One region of the Nocardia sp. 348MFTsu5.1 genome, then DNA from elsewhere that is predicted to be linked to it. Evidence: riboswitches for the same ligand, from Rfam matches in the RefSeq annotation. Region 1 holds a riboswitch; each other region holds the start of a gene.
The links. A riboswitch is a leader RNA that binds a small molecule or an ion and turns the genes downstream of it on or off. The one in region 1 is predicted to bind S-adenosylmethionine.
Positions count from the first base shown of each region.

Region 2: linked by a shared signal. The riboswitch ahead of H290_RS0119935 (LLM class flavin-dependent oxidoreductase) and the one ahead of H290_RS0106780 (aminotransferase class V-fold PLP-dependent enzyme) in region 1 are both predicted to bind S-adenosylmethionine.
Region 3: linked by a shared signal. The riboswitch ahead of H290_RS0120045 (amino acid ABC transporter permease) and the one ahead of H290_RS0106780 (aminotransferase class V-fold PLP-dependent enzyme) in region 1 are both predicted to bind S-adenosylmethionine.
Region 4: linked by a shared signal. The riboswitch ahead of H290_RS0102815 (aminotransferase class V-fold PLP-dependent enzyme) and the one ahead of H290_RS0106780 (aminotransferase class V-fold PLP-dependent enzyme) in region 1 are both predicted to bind S-adenosylmethionine.

Region 1 is NZ_KB911511.1:77,202-81,841, forward strand. Features, by position in the region: gene alc (allantoicase) at 1-785, shown strand, start outside; gene H290_RS0106775 (hypothetical protein) at 831-1,325, opposite strand; gene H290_RS0106780 (aminotransferase class V-fold PLP-dependent enzyme) at 1,322-2,131, opposite strand; SAM riboswitch class IV at 2,162-2,277, opposite strand; gene H290_RS0106785 (DedA family protein) at 2,345-2,980, opposite strand; gene H290_RS0106790 (O-succinylhomoserine sulfhydrylase) at 3,036-4,244, opposite strand; gene H290_RS0106795 (rhodanese-like domain-containing protein) at 4,282-4,640, opposite strand, start outside.
Region 2 is NZ_KB911519.1:118,425-123,064, reverse strand. Features, by position in the region: gene H290_RS0119955 (maleylacetate reductase) at 1-91, opposite strand, end outside; gene H290_RS0119950 (pirin-like bicupin family protein) at 119-907, opposite strand; gene H290_RS0119945 (VOC family protein) at 936-1,445, opposite strand; gene H290_RS0119940 (MarR family winged helix-turn-helix transcriptional regulator) at 1,582-2,052, shown strand; SAM riboswitch class I at 2,169-2,263, shown strand; gene H290_RS0119935 (LLM class flavin-dependent oxidoreductase) at 2,296-3,363, shown strand; gene H290_RS0119930 (LLM class flavin-dependent oxidoreductase) at 3,360-4,502, shown strand; gene H290_RS0119925 (LLM class flavin-dependent oxidoreductase) at 4,545-4,640, shown strand, end outside.
Region 3 is NZ_KB911519.1:140,217-144,856, forward strand. Features, by position in the region: gene H290_RS0120035 (ABC transporter substrate-binding protein) at 1-482, opposite strand, end outside; gene H290_RS0120040 (amino acid ABC transporter ATP-binding protein) at 515-1,297, opposite strand; gene H290_RS0120045 (amino acid ABC transporter permease) at 1,294-2,259, opposite strand; SAM riboswitch class I at 2,417-2,509, opposite strand; gene H290_RS0120050 (uracil-xanthine permease family protein) at 2,654-3,943, opposite strand; gene nhaA (Na+/H+ antiporter NhaA) at 4,113-4,640, shown strand, end outside.
Region 4 is NZ_KB911509.1:593,042-597,681, forward strand. Features, by position in the region: gene H290_RS0102810 (SpoIIE family protein phosphatase) at 1-1,179, shown strand, start outside; gene H290_RS0102815 (aminotransferase class V-fold PLP-dependent enzyme) at 1,180-2,379, opposite strand; SAM riboswitch class IV at 2,467-2,579, opposite strand; gene solA (N-methyl-L-tryptophan oxidase) at 2,835-3,965, shown strand; gene H290_RS0102825 (glutathione S-transferase C-terminal domain-containing protein) at 3,968-4,640, shown strand, end outside.

The DNA.
Region 1 (4,640 bases):
TCGGGGTTCCCGGCGTCATCTACGGCGTGGTGGTCGACACCTCCTGGTTCGTCGGTAACTATCCGCCGTACATCTCGGTGGAAGCCGCTGCAGTCGAAGGCATTCCGACCACGGACGAGCTTCTCGAGGACACCAAGTGGCAGACGATCGTCGACCGCGTCGCGGTGAACGGTGATACCCGCAACCCGTTCCGGGTGGATTCCAAGGAACGTTTCACCCACGTACGGCTGTCGATCCATCCCGATGGTGGCGTGGCCCGGTTCCGGGTGCACGGTCGTGGCGTCCCCGATCCGAAGTTCTTGTCGTACGGCCACTTCGACCTCGCCGCGCTCGAGAACGGCGGCATGATCACCGCTTGCTCCAACATGTTCTACGGCTCGCCGAACAATCTGCTGATGCCCGGTCGGGCCCGCACGATGGGCGAAGGCTGGGAGACCTCCCGCCGCCGCGATGACGGAAATGACTGGGTCCAGGTGAAATTGGCCGGCGAGTCGACGATCGGCCTGGCCGAACTCGACACCAGCTACTTCCTCGGCAATGCGCCGGGGTCAGCGATGATTCGTGGCCGCGACGGCGACGACGGTGAATGGTTCGAGGTCTTGGGGCGCTCGCCACTGCAGCCCGACACCCGCCACCGGTTCCTGGTCGAGACCGATCGGCCGATGACCGAGGCGCGCCTCGACATCTTCCCGGACGGAGGCATGGCCCGGCTACGGCTCTACGGTTCATTGACCGAGAGCGCCCGGGCCGAGATCATCGATCGCTGGGAGAACGGCGAGAGCTGATGCGCCCACCCCTGCCACGCCCCGGATGCGGCGTGGCGGGGGGAATCAGGCTGCGGCGGCCCGTTCGAGCAGTCCGGGCAGCACCTTCTCGGCGATGAGCTGGGCCGAGCCTGCGCCCTGTCCCTGATCCAGGGGACGCAGGATGACCGCGTCTGCGACCTCTGCGGCGTAGATGTCGAGGATCAGCGTGAGCAGGCCATTGGCAGTGCCCACATAGCGAACGGTGTCACCGAACCGCGACTCCCCCAGACGCAGGAGCTCGGCGCGAGCGGTGGCCGCATCGTCGGCGATCACCACGTCGATCTCCAACGCCACCACCAGGTCGGCGGGATCGTCGCCCAGTTCCTGCCAGCCGGCACGCAGCGCAGCGCGTTCCTTGATGCCACCCCTCAGTTCCGGCTGGCGGATCCGGCGGACCACCGAACTCGGTGCCTCGGTCGGACGGGGCCCACTCCAGGCGAGCGGATGGTCGTCGCCGTCAATGGCAACCAGCAGCTCCGGACGCGTTCGGGGAGCTTGGGCGCGTCGGTTTTCGGTCATGACTTCTCCTGCTCAAAAACGTTCTCTGCGAGTGAGTTCAGTTGCCTGGCGAGCTCGTCGATGCCGGTTCCGGCATCCCAGCGGAGGACGACGGGCCGGCGATGGCCCGACACGGCCAGCGAGGCGATGCCCACTCGGTCGCGGGCATCTGTCCACAGGTGCAACCGGCGGATTCCGGGAAGCCGATCGATCTCGGCATCGAGCCAGTCGGAGCAGGCCTGCTCATGGAGCCCGACCCATTCGTAGCCGAGGTCGGAGACCAGCTGCCGGGGTGGAAGGACGATGTTGATCTCGGGCGCGGCGTCGTCACTTTCCGCGAGCCAGTCGGAACGACCGACGACAACGGCCGGTCCGGCCGCGGACGGTCCGGACAACACCAGGTAGTCGATGCCGTGGCTGGTGAGATTGACTGCGCGCCGGGAGACGATGTCACTGCCGTCGACCAGGAGGCGCGCACCGCGACGATGAGCGATCGCGGCCAACGCAGGCAGCGGCAATACCTCACCGGTGGCCGGTGCCACCGCAGGCACGATCACGAGGGCCGCCGGCCGGCGTGCGAGTTCGCTGTCCACGGCGGCCAGGGTGGTCGTCAGATCGATCTGCGCGGGCACCACGCGGCGAGAAGGGGCTGCAGTGGTGGCGAGGTCGGCAGTCAGATCGAGGGTCAGGATTTCGCCGGGCGCCGCGGCGGCGACCAGTGCGACGGCCTCGGGGTAATCGGCCGCGAAAAGAACCCGGTCGGTCGGGCGGGCCTTCACAAATCGCGCGATTTCTTCCCTGAAATCACTGGTGGAGGTGCTTGTCACCCGCCATCCCTTCGGAACAGGACTCTGGGGAGTCCGCGCTTGCCGCCGTCCGAACAGACCGCGGCCAGGTTGTCACCCGGAGCACCCCGCCGCGAAAGGAGGGTTGCCGGTCAGCAAGCCGGGGCTTGTCGCTGACACTCATCACCTACAACCACATTGCCGGGCCGCTGATTTCCATGTCAACTATCAAGCCTTTTAAACGCGGCATGAATGTTAATCCGTGCTGGCAGCGGTGTTTTGTGATCTGTTCCGGTTCCTCCACCACCGAAAGCCGAAGTAGCCGGCCAGCGAGACACCGGCGGCGAGCGCCAGATAGAACAGCAGATTCGCACCGACCGTCTCACCGAGTGCATAACCGGTCACACACACGACGATCACCCAGAAAACGCCGCCGACGACGTTTGCGAAGAGATATTGGCGGGTGGGCATCTGGCTCATCCCGGCCACGAACGGGGTGACCGTGCGGACGTATCCGATCCAGCGCGCTCCGACGACCGTGGCGACCCCACCGTCGCGGATGAGTGCCTCGGCGCGTGCCCAGCGTTCCTCCCCGACCCAGCCACCGAATCGGGACCCGGTGATGCGGCTACCGGATCGGCGCCCGAACCAGTAGCCCGTCGAGTCCCCCATGACCGCCGCAACGCAGGCACCGACGATCAGCCAGCCGATGTTGGTGTCGCCGATGGCCGCTGCCACCGAACCGGCCAGCATGACGGTCTCACCGGGCAACACCAGCCCGAGGAGCAGCGCGGCCTCCCCGTAGACCACCCCGAACACGACGAGATACACCGCCCAGGGCGGTGTCGACTGCACGATCGAGATGACCCAATCAGCGAGAGAGTGAAGCATGTGCGCTCCAATCTCTCCTGCCCGGCCAGCGTTCGGCGGGCATTTCTATGCCCGGTTAGAGGGCCTGATCCAAATCCTTCAACAGATCGTCGACACCTTCTAGTCCCACCGACAGACGCACCAGCGAATCGGACAAACCGATCGCCGCCCGGCCTTCGGGCCCCATCGCGCGATGGGTCGTCGTGGCCGGGTGGGTGATCAACGACTTCGAGTCCCCGAGATTGTTCGAGATGTCGACGATCTTCAGTCCGTCGAGCAATTCGAATGCGCGGGCCTTGCCGGATACCGGACCGTTGTCGGCGAGTTCGAACGTCACCACGGTGCCGGCGCCCGACATCTGCTTCTTTGCAAGTTCGTGCTGTGGATGTGATTCCAGGAACGAATACCTCACCGAGGCAACCCGAGAATCGGCTTCCAGGAACTCGGCGATGCGCAGAGCCGAGGCGGTCGAATGGTCCACCCGCAGCCGCATCGTCTCGAGGCCCTTGAGCAGCGTCCAGGCGTTGAACGGACTCAACGCCGGCCCGGTGTGCCGCATCAGCGTCTGCACCGGTCCGTCGATGTACTCCTTGGTACCGAGTACCGCTCCGCCCATCACACGGCCCTGTCCATCGATGTGCTTGGTGCCCGAGTACACGATCACATCGGCACCGAGTTCGAGTCCACTCTGGAGCAGCGGGGTGGCAAAGACGTTGTCCAGCACCACTTTCGCACCGGCCGCGTGTGCGAGTTCGCAGACGCGCTCCACGTCGACCAGGGTCTGCATCGGGTTGGACGGGGTCTCGAAGAACACCGCGTCGGTCGGCTTCGACAGTGCCTGTTCCCACTGCTCGAGGTCTTCGCCGTCGACGAAGACGGTCTCGACGCCCCAGCGCGGAAGGATCTCGTTGCACACCACAAAGCACGAACCGAACAGGCTGCGTGCGGCGACGAGCCGGTCACCGGCCTTGAGCAGGGCCCCGAGTGCCACGAATACCGCTGCCATACCGCTGGCCGTGGCAAAGCATGCCTCCGCGCCCTCGAGCTGACGGAGTCGCTCCTGGAACATGGCGACGGTCGGGTTGCCGTACCGGGAGTAGACGAATCGTTCATCTTCGCCGGTGAACGCGCGCTCCGCGGCGGCCGCGGACGAGTACACGTACCCCGAGGTCAGGTACATGGCTTCCGAGGTCTCCTCGAAGCCGGACCGCATGAGTCCCCCACGCACGGCGAGGGTGTCGGGCGAAAGCCCCTCGGGCAGGTTGGCGTTCAACTGATCCTCCATAGCGCGGTGTTGATCCTGATTGTGAATGTGATTGTGGTCACGATTGGCGCCATGGCAGGCCGGTTGCCTTCCATCCGACCGCACCGCGATGTCCGGCGGGGTCGATGGCACCCTCGAATCCGTCGAGAACGTTGTATGCCTTGGCGACCCCGTCTGCGGTCGCGGCCTCGGCGGCACCGATCGAGCGCTGGCCCGAGCGACACAGAAAAACCACCTGCTGATCGTCGGAGACCCCCGCTTCGCGCAGCTGCCCGACGAAGTCAGTATTGCGGGCACCGTCAGGGAAGCTGACCCACTCGATGAAGACCGTCTTCTTGGAGACTCCGGACAGGTCCGGCACGCCCACGTAGCTCCACTCGGCCTGGGTTCGACAGTCCACCAGCACCGACGTCGGAT
Region 2 (4,640 bases), on a different contig from region 1:
CGAGTCTGCTGACTTCGTCGCCGACAGCCCCGAGTGTGCCGCTCCCGAATACGATCCGCGACGGCAGCCCGGTGTAGGTGAAGTTTGTCATCAGGTCTGAGCCTATGGCCCGTGGGTGTCAGGCCGCTATCGCTGCATGCATTTCCCACACGATGACCTCGGCGTCGGTGCCGGCGGTCAGTTGCTGCCCGCCACCACCGTTGACGCGAACCGCGTCACCTTCGCGGAGTTCACCGACCCCCTCCATGAACACCTCGCCGCGCGGAACGAAGACGTGGAGCATGGGAGCGTCCGGCAACGTCACCGGAACCTGTCCCGGTTGCATGCGCGCGACGTGCATCGCCGCGTACTTGTTCTTGATCCGGATGGCGGAATGGTCGATGTACTCCGGCATCCCGGTGGCAACCGGAACCAGCCCACCGGAGAGCAGTTCGTTGTCGATCTCGAGTTGCTCGTAGCCGGGCGTGATGCCGGACTCGTCGGGGACAACCCACATCTGGATGAAGTGGACCGGTTCGTCATGCTTTTCGGCAGCGGTGCCCGAGACGGTGTCGAGGCGCCACGAGTCGTTCTTCTCCGAATGCCTGATCCCGGTGCCGGCGCTCATCCGCTGCGCCAGGCCCGGGTAGATGACGCCGTTGTGGCCCATGGAGTCCTGATGCACCAGGGAGCCCTGCAGAACCCAGGTGATGATCTCCATGTCCCGGTGCGGGTGGGTGTCGAAACCCTCGCCCGGGAGGACGATGTCGTCGTTGTTGACCATCAGGACACCGTGGTGGGTGTTGGCCTGGTCGTAGTGATGGCCGAAGGAGAAGGAGTGTTTGGAGTCGAGCCAGCCGGCGTTGGTCTTGAACCGGCCCTCGGCCCGGCGGACGTCGAACTGTGCGGACGTGGTCGCTGAAGTCATCGCGAAGGGCCTTTCGGGGACTGAAGAATCAGAGGACGTGATTGCCGTACATCTCACCGAGTGGATCGGCGATCAATTCGATGCGTGCGCCGTCGGGGTCGCGGAAGTAGAGCGACACCTCGCTGTGTTCGGCGAGTTCCACGCCGGCGTCGATCAGCTTGGTGCGCAGTGCTTCCCATCGCGTGGGCTCGACACTGATGGCGACATGATGGAGACCGCCGAGGACTTCCTGGTACGGCCCGACGTCGAGACCGGGGAAGTCGAAGAACGCCAGCAGGTTTCCGTTGCCGATGTCGAAGAAGAAGTGCGATGAACCGGGGTAGTCGCGGTTCTCGATGAGCTCGGTAAGGGGGAACTCCAGGATGCCCTGATAAAACCGCACGGTCTGCTCGACGTCGCTGCTGACAAGAGCTGTGTGGTGCAGGCCCCTGGCGGAGGAGGCAGGCCGTGTCGATGCCGGCTTGAGGTGCTCGGAACGGATGCGGTCGCGTTGCTGTGCGAAATCCTGCGAACGCTGTTCTTCGGCTGCAGTGGTCATGGTCTGCCTTCCTGCTAATTGGTCGAGTTCCGCTTCGCTGCGTCTCCCGGGTCCCGATCAAACTAGTTGCTTTGTCAACGACTTGAATCTAAACCCAGGTAGTTGTTTTGTCAACCACTTTGGATATGCTCGTCAGGTGGACGACACCCGATGGCTCAGCGACGCCGAACATCACGCCTGGCGCGCCTACCTCGACGCCACGCGCCTGCTGCTGCGGACGCTCGACCAGCAGCTCACCCGCGACGCCGACATGTCCTTCACGGACTTCGAGATTCTGGTGATCCTGTCCGAGGCGCCCGGCGGACGTCTGCGGATGCGCGAGCTGGCCGACGCCATGACGACCACGCGCGGAGGCGCGACCCGGGCGATCGGGCGGCTGGTCACGGCCGGATGGGTGCGGCGGGTGGAATGTGAGGACGACAAGCGCGGGATGATGGCCGAGCTGACCGAAGACGGCACCGACAAGCTGGCAGCCGTCAGTCCCGGTCACGTGGCCGAGGTGCGGAAGACGATGTTCGACCTGCTCAGCCCGCGAGACGTCTCGGTGATCGGCCGGGTGTTCGAAGAGATGCGGGAACGCATGCTCGACGGTCAAGGCGCCGATTAAAATTCCGCCTGATTGAAACCTTGTTGTGTACGTCGACCACGGAGTCCGTCACAGAGTCTGCACTGCAGGCGAATTCGCTGTTTGACCGTTTTCGGGAGTGCGCTTAATGTCGAGAAGCATCATCAGGAGCGATTGAGAGACCCGGCTCGCTGACATCGCAGCAACCCCCCGCTTCGGCGGGTGAGGGTGCTACCGCCGGGACCGATGAAGGTTGTGTGCTGTGTTCTCAGTTCAGGAGTTTGGGTGAAATTCTTATTGATCAGTCTGATCACCCACACCCCCCATCCCGTAACCGGCGTGACGATCAGTCCGTCGGAACGGCTGCGGGAAGTGGTTGACAATGCTGTCCTCGCCGAGGAACTCGGCTTCGACGGCTTCGGTGTCGGCGAGCGGCACGAGCGGCCGTTCATCTCGTCGTCGCCGCCGGTGGTGCTGAGCAACATCGCGGCGCGCACGTCGTCGATAGCTCTGTTCACTGCCGTGACGACCTTGAGCCTGCTCGATCCGGTCCGGGCGTTCGAGGACTACTCGACGCTGGACAACCTCTCGGGTGGGCGCCTGCAGCTGATGATCGGCAAAGGTAACGGCGCCGCGCAGGCCAAGCTGTTCCATGTCACCGAGGCCGATCAGTGGGATCGGAATCGTGAGGGATACGAGCTCTTCCGGCAGTTGTGGGAGAACGACACCGTCACGTGGGAGGGGAAGTACCGCCCATCGCTGACCGAGGCCGAGGCATTGCCCCGGCCGCTGCAGAAGCAGATCCGGATCTGGCACGGCAGCGCGACCAGTCGCGAATCAGTAGATCTCGCAGCGTCTTACGGTGATCCGCTGTTCTCGGCCAACGTCACCAACCCGATCGAGCCCTACGCGGAGCTGATCGATTATTACCGGGAGCGCTGGGCGGCCTATGGCCACGATCCGGCGGCGGCCCTCGTCGGCGCCGGCTCGGCCGGTTTCTATGCGACCAAGAACTCGCAGGACGCGATCAACACCTACCGTCCGCTTTTCGACGCCACGGTCGCGCGAATCGGGTCTTTCGGGCTGCCACTTGTCTTCCCGACTCTCGAGGACGCGATCGAACGGAGTTCGTTGTTGCTGGGCAGTCCGCAACAGGTGATCGACAAGGTGCTGCGCTATCACGAGAAGTTCGGGCACGAAGTGATGCACCTGCACGCCGACGCCAGCGGGCTCACCGACGCACAACACCGCGATTCGCTCGAGTTATTCCAGAGTGAGATCGCACCGGTTCTGCGGCGGGAGATCCCGAGCCGGCCCATCAATGCGCCCGCCCGGGTAGCGGTCCCGACATGACCACGTCGACTTCCGCGTCCTCACGAGTGCCGCTGTCGATACTCGACCTCTCGCCGATCAGCGAAGGATCGGATGCGGCGACGGCGTTGAAGAACTCGGTGGACCTCGCCCAGCACGCCGAGTTGTGGGGTTACTCCAGATACTGGCTGGCCGAGCACCACTTTGTGGCGGTCGCGAGTTCGTCACCGACCGTGGTCGTCGGGCAGATCGCTGCCGCGACCTCCACCATTCGAGTGGGGTCTGCGGCCGTTCAGGTCGGTCAGCGGACCGCGGTGTCGGTCGTGGAGGAGTGGGGCATTCTCGACGCGTTTCACCCTGGCCGGCTCGACCTCGGGCTCGGACGGTCGGGTCAACGCCGGTCCGAAGCGCAGAAGGCGGGTTCGGCACCATCACCGACCGCCCCGGACCGTCAGCGTGAGGTGATCGACGGTGTGATCGTGCCTGCGCCGTTCGACCTGTCCGTGTTGCTGAAGGCGTCGCGGCTGGCCGCGATGGCCGAGGTGCTGACCCAACCCGGAGCGCAGCCCCCCGACTTCACCGACCAGGTCGCCGACATCGAAGCGCTCATCGCCGGGACGTACCGCACGCCGTCCGGCGTCGAATTGCATGCCAGCCCAGGGGAGAACGCCGGTCTGGAGTTGTGGATCTTCGGCACCAGCAAGGGCCAGAGCGCCCAGGTGGCCGGCTCGCGTGGTTTGCCCTTCGTGGCCAACTATCACGTGACCCCGTCGACCACTCTCGAAGCGGTGCAGGCCTATCGGGAGGCTTTTGTTCCGTCCGCCACGCTCGCCGAACCGCACGTGGTGGTGTCTGCCGACGTGGTGGTCGCCGACGATGACGCGACCGCGAAAGAACTCGCGTCGTCATTTCCGCAGTGGGTGTACAGCATTCGCAGTGGGCACGGCGCCATCGCCTATCCGGACCCCGCGACGGTGGCCCCACTGTCGGACGAACAATTCGCTCTCGTCGCCGATCGTGTCGAGACGCAGTTCGTCGGTGGCCCGGAGACCGTGGTCGCGCGACTCGAAGCGCTGCAAAAGCTCACTGCCGCAGACGGACTGGTGATCACCTCGGTCACCCATCGTCATGAGGACCGACTCCGATCGCATGAACTGCTCGCCAAGGCGTGGGGCCTGTAATCGCTCCTCGTTCCACTTTCATCTGAAGACAGGACCAACGACATGCCAGTAGAATTCCTGGGCATCGCGGGCACGAACGACGCCACCGAGATCCGGCCACGCACCACCGCCAGCTCCTTCGACAAGGAGTACACGCTC
Region 3 (4,640 bases), on a different contig from region 1:
AGGTTGTCGAGGCGGTATGTGGCGAAGTCGTACTTGTCCTTGCGCTCCTCGGTCACCGTGACGTTGGAGATGAACACGTCGTTCTCGCCGGAGTCGATCTTGACGAAGTTCTGTGACCAGTCAGCGACCTTCAGGTCGACCTTGAGACCGAGAATGTCCGCGACCAGGTACGAGAAGTCGACCTCGGATCCGACGATCGTCTTGTCGTCCGAAGCGTAGAACCGCAGTGGCGGTGCGGTACCACCGGCTCCGGTGACGATGAGCGTGCCGCGGTCGCGGATCGCCTGGGGCACCTTCGCGGCGATGTCGTCGACCTTGTCGACACGAACTCGGGTGGACTGCTCCGGTGACAGGTCGAAGCTCTGTCCGTCGGAGGTGACGACCTCGTTCTCGGCCTCAGGGTCACTGCACGCAGTGGCTGTCAGTGCGAGCGCGACCAACGCGGACGCGACAAACGCGAGTCGCCGGCTTGTTTTGGGCATGTTTGTTCCTTGCTTGTTGAAATTGAGATGGATCAGAGGACGTGTGCGAGAAACGCTTTGGTGCGTTCTTCCCTCGGGGAATCGATGATCTCCGACGGGGTTCCCTGTTCGACGATGACGCCGCCGTCCATGAACACCACCGTGTCGGCGATCTCGCGTGCGAAACCCACTTCGTGGGTCACGATGACAAGCGTTGCACCGTCACGTGCGAGCCCTCGAATGACCTCGAGGACTTCGCCGACAAGTTCAGGATCGAGCGCAGATGTCGGCTCGTCGAACAGAATTACTTTGGGCCGCAGTGCAAGTGCCCGGGCGATGGCAACGCGCTGCTGCTGCCCACCTGAGAGCCTGCGCGGGTAGTCGTGCGCCTTGTCTGCGACGCCGACGCGTTCGAGCAATGCCCGTACCTCAGGCTCGACGTCCGACCGCTTGCGCCGCTGCGCTGAAATCGGTGCCTCGATGACATTCTCCAGCACGGTCAGATGCGGAAACAGGTTGAAGTTCTGGAACACAAAGCCGATCCGCGAGCGCTGTTGCAGAATTTCCTTGTTGCTCAGCTCGTGCAGCTTGTTGCCCTTACGCTTGTACCCCACCAGGTCACCGTCGACACGGACGATGCCGTGGTCGACCTTTTCCAGATGGTTGAGGACGCGCAGGAGCGTCGACTTTCCTGATCCTGAAGGCCCGATGATCGCGGTGACCTCACCCGGACGCACGACCAGGTCGATGCCCTTCAGGACCTCGAGAGGACCATAGGACTTGCGAACTCCCCTGACCTCGACCGCATACTGCGACTTCTCCACCGGCTCGGTCATCGGGTCGCCCCGCGCGGCGCGAAGTTGATGTCCGAGAATCTCTTTCGGACCTTCTGGATCGGAGTCAACGGAATGTTGCGCACCGCACCCTTGGCATAATGCCGCTCCACGTAGAACTGCACAATCGACAGGATCGACGTGAAGACGATGTACCAGACAGTGGCGACCATGAGCAGCGGCACGACGCGTCCGCTGCGCCCGTAAATGACCTGCACCTGGTAGAAGAGCTCAGCGATCGCCATGACCGACACGATCGAGGTGCCCTTGAACAAGCTGATGACCTCGTTCGCGGCGTTCGGGAGGATGCCGCGCATCGCCTGCGGCAGGATGATCTTGAAGAACTCGCGGCGCTTCGGAATACCAAGCGCTGCAGCGGCTTCGAGTTGTCCCTGGTCCACCGAGATGATGCCGGCCCGGATGATCTCCGCCGAATACGCTGCCTGATGCAACGCCAGACCGATGATGGCGGCAGTCGAACCACTGATCGCATTGTTGACGTTGAACTCGAAGAAGCCCGGCCCGAAGGGAACTCCTACCGAAAGAGTCTGATAGAGGTACGCGATGTTGAACCAGAACAGCAACTGGACGATCAGCGGAATGGACCGGAATGCCCAGATGTAGAACCAGGCAATCACCTGCAGCACTGGATTATTCGACAGTCTCGCCGCAGCCAGCGCGATGCCGATCGCGAATCCCAGCAGGGATCCCCAGAAGGTCAGCTGGATGGTCAGCCACAGTGCATGCATCACGGACGGCGCAGTGAAGTACTGCGCGAACGTACTCCAATCCCAGCCCGGGTTGGTCGCGAATCCGTGCAAGAACTGGGCGACGACGACCAGCACGGCAATCGCGATGATCCAACGCCACGGATGCCACGTACGTGCGATGACGAGGTCGACGTCATCCACCTCGACCGAGGCGTCGGGAGTGGGGCGGGTAACTATCTGGGTCACCGTAACCACCGGTGTGTGCGGGCAGCGAGCATCGCTGAAGAAGCCTTCCAATAGGGCAGAGAAAATGTGTGTGGATGTGGTGTGTCAGACCTGCGTACAGACGCAGGTGCCCGCTCGACACAGGTCGACGTGCAAACGTCGCCACAAAGCGCGATCCATAATCGTTCCTCCATCGGTCTTGGCGGTAGCACCCACACGTCGTGGGACGGGGTTGCTGCGACGTCGAAGAGCCAAGTCTCTCGGTCGCTCTGGATGGTCAGGAGGAATCTATGCGCTCGACAGACCAGCCGTCAAGTAGCGGCAAACGATTTGTGTTGTGACACTACGCTTTCCGTTTGGAATCACCGTGATTTTGACCTTGCAGGACACCCCGTACATATGGGCGCAGCGAGGTGCGAGCCAACTACTCCACGTCCTCCGTGTCCACCACAACAGTCCCGCGCCAGCCGCCGACCACGCGCATGACGTGGTAGATCAGCAGTGCCGCGATTGCTCCGAGGGAGATTCCGCTGAAGCTCAAATCGCCGATGGTCCACGAGAAGTCGGCGATACCGATCACCAGCGCGATGGCTGCGGTGAATTGGTTGACGGGCTTGGAGAAGTCCACTTTGTTGGTCACCCAGATATGCACACCCAGGATCCCCACAAGGCCGTAGAGCGCCGTGGTGACACCGCCGAGAACTCCCGGCGGGACCGATGCGATGACCGCCCCCACCTTCGGCGACAGACCCAGCAGTACAGCCGCGATACCGGCCACCCAGTAGGCGGCGGTCGAATAGACCTTGGTGGCCGCCATGACACCGATGTTCTCGGCGTACGTCGTCGTGGCAGAACCACCACCGCTGCCGGCCAGCATCGTGGCGATGCCGTCGGCCGCCAATGCCCGGCCGATCTTGTGGTCGTAGTTGATGCCGGTCATGGTGTTGATCGACTTCACGTGCCCGATGTTCTCGACCACCAGAACCAGCACCACCGGCAAGAACATCGGCAGCACCGAGAGGTTGAACGACGGTGACTGGAAGTCGGGCAGGCCAATCCAATCGGCGGCACCGATGGGGTCGGTATCAACCTTGTCGCGGACCAGTGCGAACAGATAGCCGATGACAACGCTGGTGAAGATCGCGAGACGTCCGAGCAAACCCTTGAACAACACCAACGATGCGATCAGCAACACCAACACCAACGTGGCCGTGACCGCGTCCTGCTCGTAGTTCGTCTTCGCCGTCGGAGCCAGGTTCAAACCGATCAGAGCGACGATGGTTCCGGTCACGATCGGCGGCATCAGCGCGTGGATCCAGCCGGTGCCGGCGAAGTGCACCACCACACCGATGACGATCAGTACCGCACCGACCATCACGATGCCGCCCAGCGCCGACGCGTGCCCGTCCGAGGCCGTCGCGGCGAGTACCGGGGCGATGATCGCAAAACTCGAACCGAGGTAGCTCGGCAACTCGTTGCGGGTGATCAGCAAGAACAGAATCGTGCCGATGCCGGAGAACAGCAGCGTCGTCGCCGGCGGGAATCCGGTGAGCACCGGAACGAGGAAGGTCGCACCGAACATCGCCACGACGTGTTGCAAACCGATGCCGACGGTGCGGGGCCACGTCAACCGTTCCTGCGGCGAGACAACGTCTCCGCTGCCGACCGTCGTCCAGCTGAACAGGGATGAACGTTTCAGATCTTCCTGCGACATGCGCACCAGTCTGCGTCATCGCGCGGCGATTCTCGCGACGTACACGACACATCCACCGCGATAAGGTAAATCTCGGCGCGCCGGAAAGGCTGGTCGGCGGTGCGTTGAACTCGATCACCGGGGCGCGCGCGTGTTTGTATTGTTCACGCCAACGTCAGGACTCCACACAGTGCCACACGATCAGCAAAACCCAGAGCAGAAGCCTCGGACGCCGCTGTTCTCTCATGGATCCTGGTCGGAGACGTCGCGCATCGCCGACATTCTCCGGAAGGAGACAATCGGCGGCGCGATACTGCTGGTTGCCACCGTCGTTGCGTTGATCTGGGCCAACTCTGCGTGGGCGGATTCCTACACTTCCCTCAGCGAGTTCCATGTCGGCACCGACGCATTGGGTGTGCACCTGGACTTGTCGCTGGCCACCTGGGCAGCCGACGGATTGCTGGCGATCTTCTTCTTTGTGGTCGGTCTCGAACTCAAACGCGAGTTTGTTGCCGGCGACCTGCGCGATCCGAGTCGCGCAGCTCTCCCGATAGCCGCGGCGGTCGGCGGAATGATCGCGCCCGCATTGATCTTTGTGGCAATCACCGCACACGTCGGTGATGGCGCCACCCAGGGTTGGGCCATCCCCACCGCCACCGACATCGCGTTCGCCGTTGCCGTCCTGGCGGTCATCTCCACCCATCTGCCCGCGGCACTG
Region 4 (4,640 bases), on a different contig from region 1:
AGCGACATCTCATCGCAGAACGTACTCGACGAAAGTCTGGAAGACCTGTACGAGAATGCACCGTGCGGCTATTTCTCGACATGGCCGGACGGGCGCATCGCGAAGATCAACACCACCCTCACGACGTGGCTGGGGTATGACCGACAGTCCCTGCTGGGCAGACCTGTCACCGATCTGCTCACCGCCGGTGGCCGGATTCACTACGAAACCCACTTCGCGCCACTGGTACAGCTCGAGGGCGTACTGAGCGGAATCACCGTCGATCTCGTCGCGGCAGACGGTCGCCGGCTACCGGTTTTCGTCACCGCGAACGTGAAGGCCGGTGCGGACGGAACCGCCGCGCTCATCCGCATCACGGTTCAGGATGCACGTGACCGGCGCGAGTACGAGAAACAGTTGCTCGAGGCACGTCGTCACGCCGAACAGGAACGTGCGCGAGTGGAGGTGCTCGCCACGACCCTGCAGCGCTCACTGCTCCCGCCCTCGCTCCTGCCTCCGGAAGGCATGGACGCAGCGGCCTACTATCACGCGGCATCAATTTATGACGTCGGCGGCGATTTCTACGACATGTTCGCCCTGTCGGATCGCAAGTCCGGTTTCTTCCTCGGTGACGTGTGTGGAAAAGGAGCCAGTGCAGCAGCGGTGACCTCGCTGACCCGCTACACGCTGCGCGCCGCCGCCGTGTACAACGACGATCCGATTGCTGTTCTGCACAACCTGCACACCGTGCTGCACGAGAATCACCACGAGGACGACCCGCGTTTCTGCACAGTGATATTCGGTGTGCTCACCCGCCGCGACAACGGATTCGATGTCGAACTCGCGAGCGGAGGACATCCGCCGGCCCTGTTGCTCACCGCCGCCGGCGAAGCCCAATATCTGAGTACCGAGGGCGGGCAACTCGTCGGTATCCTCCACGATCCCAAGTTCGTCTCGACACACGTTCACCTGGCACCCGGTGACACGCTCTTGCTCTACACCGACGGACTGACCGAGGCGAGGATCGGACCAGGCCCGGAGAGGTACGACGACAACGGCGCACTGCTCGAGTTCGCGGCGGCGCACGCGCCGACCTCCGCCGAGCAGATCGTCAAGGATTTTAACGCGTTGCTCGACAGTTTCGGCGCCGGACTGGAAGACGACACCGCCCTCATGGCGCTGGGTGTGCCGCTCAGATAGTCACAGAGCGCGAAGGGCCGCCAGGAGAAGGTCCACGTCGGCAGAACTCGAGCCGAGGCCCAGACTTGCCCGCACAGCACCTGATCCGTGGCCCAGCCGGTCCAGGAGCGGGTGCGCGCAGAATCGCCCGTCGCGCACACCGATGCCGTATTCCGCCGACAGGTGGGCCGCGACCTCGGCGGCCTGATGACCGTCGACAACAAAGCTGACCACGCCGACGGCATCGGTGCTGTCGGCGAAGATCTTCAGCGTGTGCACGCCGGGGATCTCGGACAGTCCATCGCGCAATTGCTCTGTGAGCGTTGCCTCATGGGAAACCACAGCATCCCCGAGGGACTCGATTTCGACGCACGCGGCGGCAAGCGCTGCCGCTCCCAGGACGTTGGGCGAGCCGCCTTCATGGCGGGCCGGCGCGGGCGCCCACTTCACGTCGTCAGCGGTCACGTTGAGCACCGCACCGCCACCGGCCAGGTACGGATCTGCCGCATCCAGCCAATCCCGAAGTCCGACAAGTACTCCGGACCCGAATGGTGCGTAGGTCTTGTGCCCCGAGAATGCGAGGTAGTCGATTCCGGTGGCGGTGATGTCGACCCGGCGGTGCGGAACCAATTGCGCACCGTCGACTGCGATCCGGGCACCGTGGCGGTGCGCGATCTCCGCCAGCTCACCGATCGGCAAGATCTCACCGGTGACGTTGGACGCGCCGGTGACCGCGAGCAGGACTGCGCGGGTGTCTTTGAGCGCGGTCTCCACCCGACTGATCGTCGCGGCCAACGTATTCGCGCCACGGACGACATGAACGTCATTCCACGGCAACAGGTTTGAGTGGTGCTCCAGGTCGAGCACCACCACCTTTCCCGGCACACAACGAGCCAGCAGGTTCAGGGAGTCGGTGGTGTTCCGCGTGAAGATCAGACAGTGCTCGTTGCCGGCACCAACAAAGTCCGCAACCTGCCCTCGGGCGGTTTCGTAGGCCTTGGTGGTCACCTGGGATGCGTATCCGGCACCCCGGTGGACGCTCGAATAGGTCTGCAGCAGCTGCGAGATCCTCTCGACGACGCTGCACAATGCCGGCGCACTCGCCGCGTAGTCGAAGTTGACGTATCGAGTGGTCGAGCCGTCCCTCAGCGGTGCCTGTGTGTCCGAACCCTCAATCGCAGCAAGGGCTTTGACGGAATGATCAAGTGTTGTAGTGCTCATATCTCACACCTCTTCCGGTGTCAGGGATACCGCACGCACTGAGGAACGAACCTGCCGATACGGCAGTTCGACAACTCGGACGTGTGGGGTCCGCGCTTGCCTGCTCGGGATCGAACAGGCCAGGTCCTCACCCGGAGCACCCCGCCGCGAAGGAGGGTTGCTGACCAGCAAGCCGGGGCTATGCGCTGGCACTCATGACCGACGCTGACGCTAACAGACTTTCCCGGCTCAAGTCCAGATACGAATCAATTAACTTCCCGGTGATCGAAACCCCACTCAGTCATCGGCTTTAAGCCGACCCGTGAGTATCGTTCTGTCAACAGTTGAAGTTCAGAGCCCGAGCATGCCCTCTCCCCGGCCGCTCGTATTTCTCGGTCGGCCACTCGTCGACGTTTCGAACTCCAAGCGGCGGCTTCCTCGAAGCGCCGCACGAACAAGAGAGCAGGCCGATCCGCATGAGCGCGACACGTGTCGACACCGTGGTGGTCGGTGGCGGTGCGATGGGTTCGGCCGCAGCCTGGCAACTTGCCCGCCGTGGCGTGGAGACCGTTCTGCTGGAACGCTTTTCACCGGGCCACACAAACGGGGCATCGCACGGCGCTTCGCGGATCTTCCGTACGTCGTACGCGGACCGCACCTACGTCGAGTTGGCCCGCGAGGCCGAAAGGCTCTGGACGGAACTCGAGCACGAGTCGGGGTCTGACCTGCTCACGGTCACCGGCGGCGTCGACCAGGGCGCGGCCACTCACCTCGCCGGCATCGCCGGCACCCTCGCCGAACTGGGGCTCCCCCATCAGTGGCTCGATGCCGCCGAGGCCGCGCAGCGTTGGCCCGGAATCACCTTCGCCGGCCGCGCGTTGTACTACCCCAACAGCGGTCGACTGCATGCCGACGATGCCGTGCACGCACTGCAGCGCAGCGCGGCCGCTGGTGGAGCAGAAGTCCGACACGAATCGCGGGTGATATCCATCGACGTCAGGGACGACAATTCGGTCTTCGTCCGCACCGACGATCACGAGTATGTGGCTCGCCGGGTGGTCGTCGCGGCCGGCGCATGGGCATCAAAGCTGTTGACCGGCATCGCGCCACTGCCCGCGATCACCGTCACCCAGGAGCAGCCCGCACACTTTGTACCGCGCGATCCGGACGCCAGTTGGCCCAGCTTCGGAATCCTGCACGATCCGGATGGACCCGATGCACCCGAGTTCGGTGGCGTGTACGGATTGTCCTCAGGTGCCGAAGGTGTCAAGGTCGGCTTCCACGGAACCGGTCCAATTGTCGACCCCGATCGCCGCGATTTCACGGCCGAACCACGGCAACTCGCGGCCCTACAGGACTACGTCCGGCGCTGGGTGCCGGGCGTGGACGCCGACGCTCTGACCCCGATCAGCTGCACGTACGCCACCACACCCGACTCCAACTTTGTCATCGACCGGTCCGGTCCGGTTGTTGTCGCGGCCGGATTCTCCGGGCACGGCTTCAAGTTCGTCCCGGCCATCGGCCGCCTCCTCGCCGACCTCACCGTCGACAAGGACGCGCCCGCACTGTTTTCGTTCCGTTCCCACTCCGCAGAGAAGGTTGTTTGAACATGTCGAACTACGCCAGTCCAGTCGATACCGAAACCTACGGCGAGTACACGATCACTCGCGCGCCGGACGACACCCGCCCCGTGTACCGATTCACGGGTCGCATCAGCGATGACGGTTCCACGCCCTATCCGGCCGAATCCGGGCGCTATCACGTCTATTCCGGGTGGTTCTGCCCCTGGGCGCAGCGCGTCACGCTCGTGATCGAATTGGCGGGCCTGTCCGATCTGGTGAGTGTCAGCTACGTCGCCGGTGGTCGCGACGCCCGCGGCTGGGGCTTCCGTGAAAGTACCGGCCCCGACCCGGTCAACGGCTTCACGCTGCTGCGCGATGCCTACAACGCGACCGAACCCGGCTTCGACGGCCACGTTTCGGTTCCGACCCTGTGGGACCGCACCACCAAGCAGGTGGTGAGCAACACGTTCGACACGCTCGACGCCGATCTCGCGACGCAGTTCCGAGGTCAGGTCACCAGCGAGTTCGACCTCTACCCGGAGAACCTGCGTGCGCAGATCGACGAGCTGGAGGCGTGGTTGCGTGCCACCGTCAACAGCACCGCCAACGTCGCCACCGGCACCGGTCCGGCCGCCGAAGAAGCGGCAACCACGGTGTTCGGGGCGTACTCCGAACTCGACAGCCGATTGGCCGACAGCCGATTCCTGCTGGGCGACAACG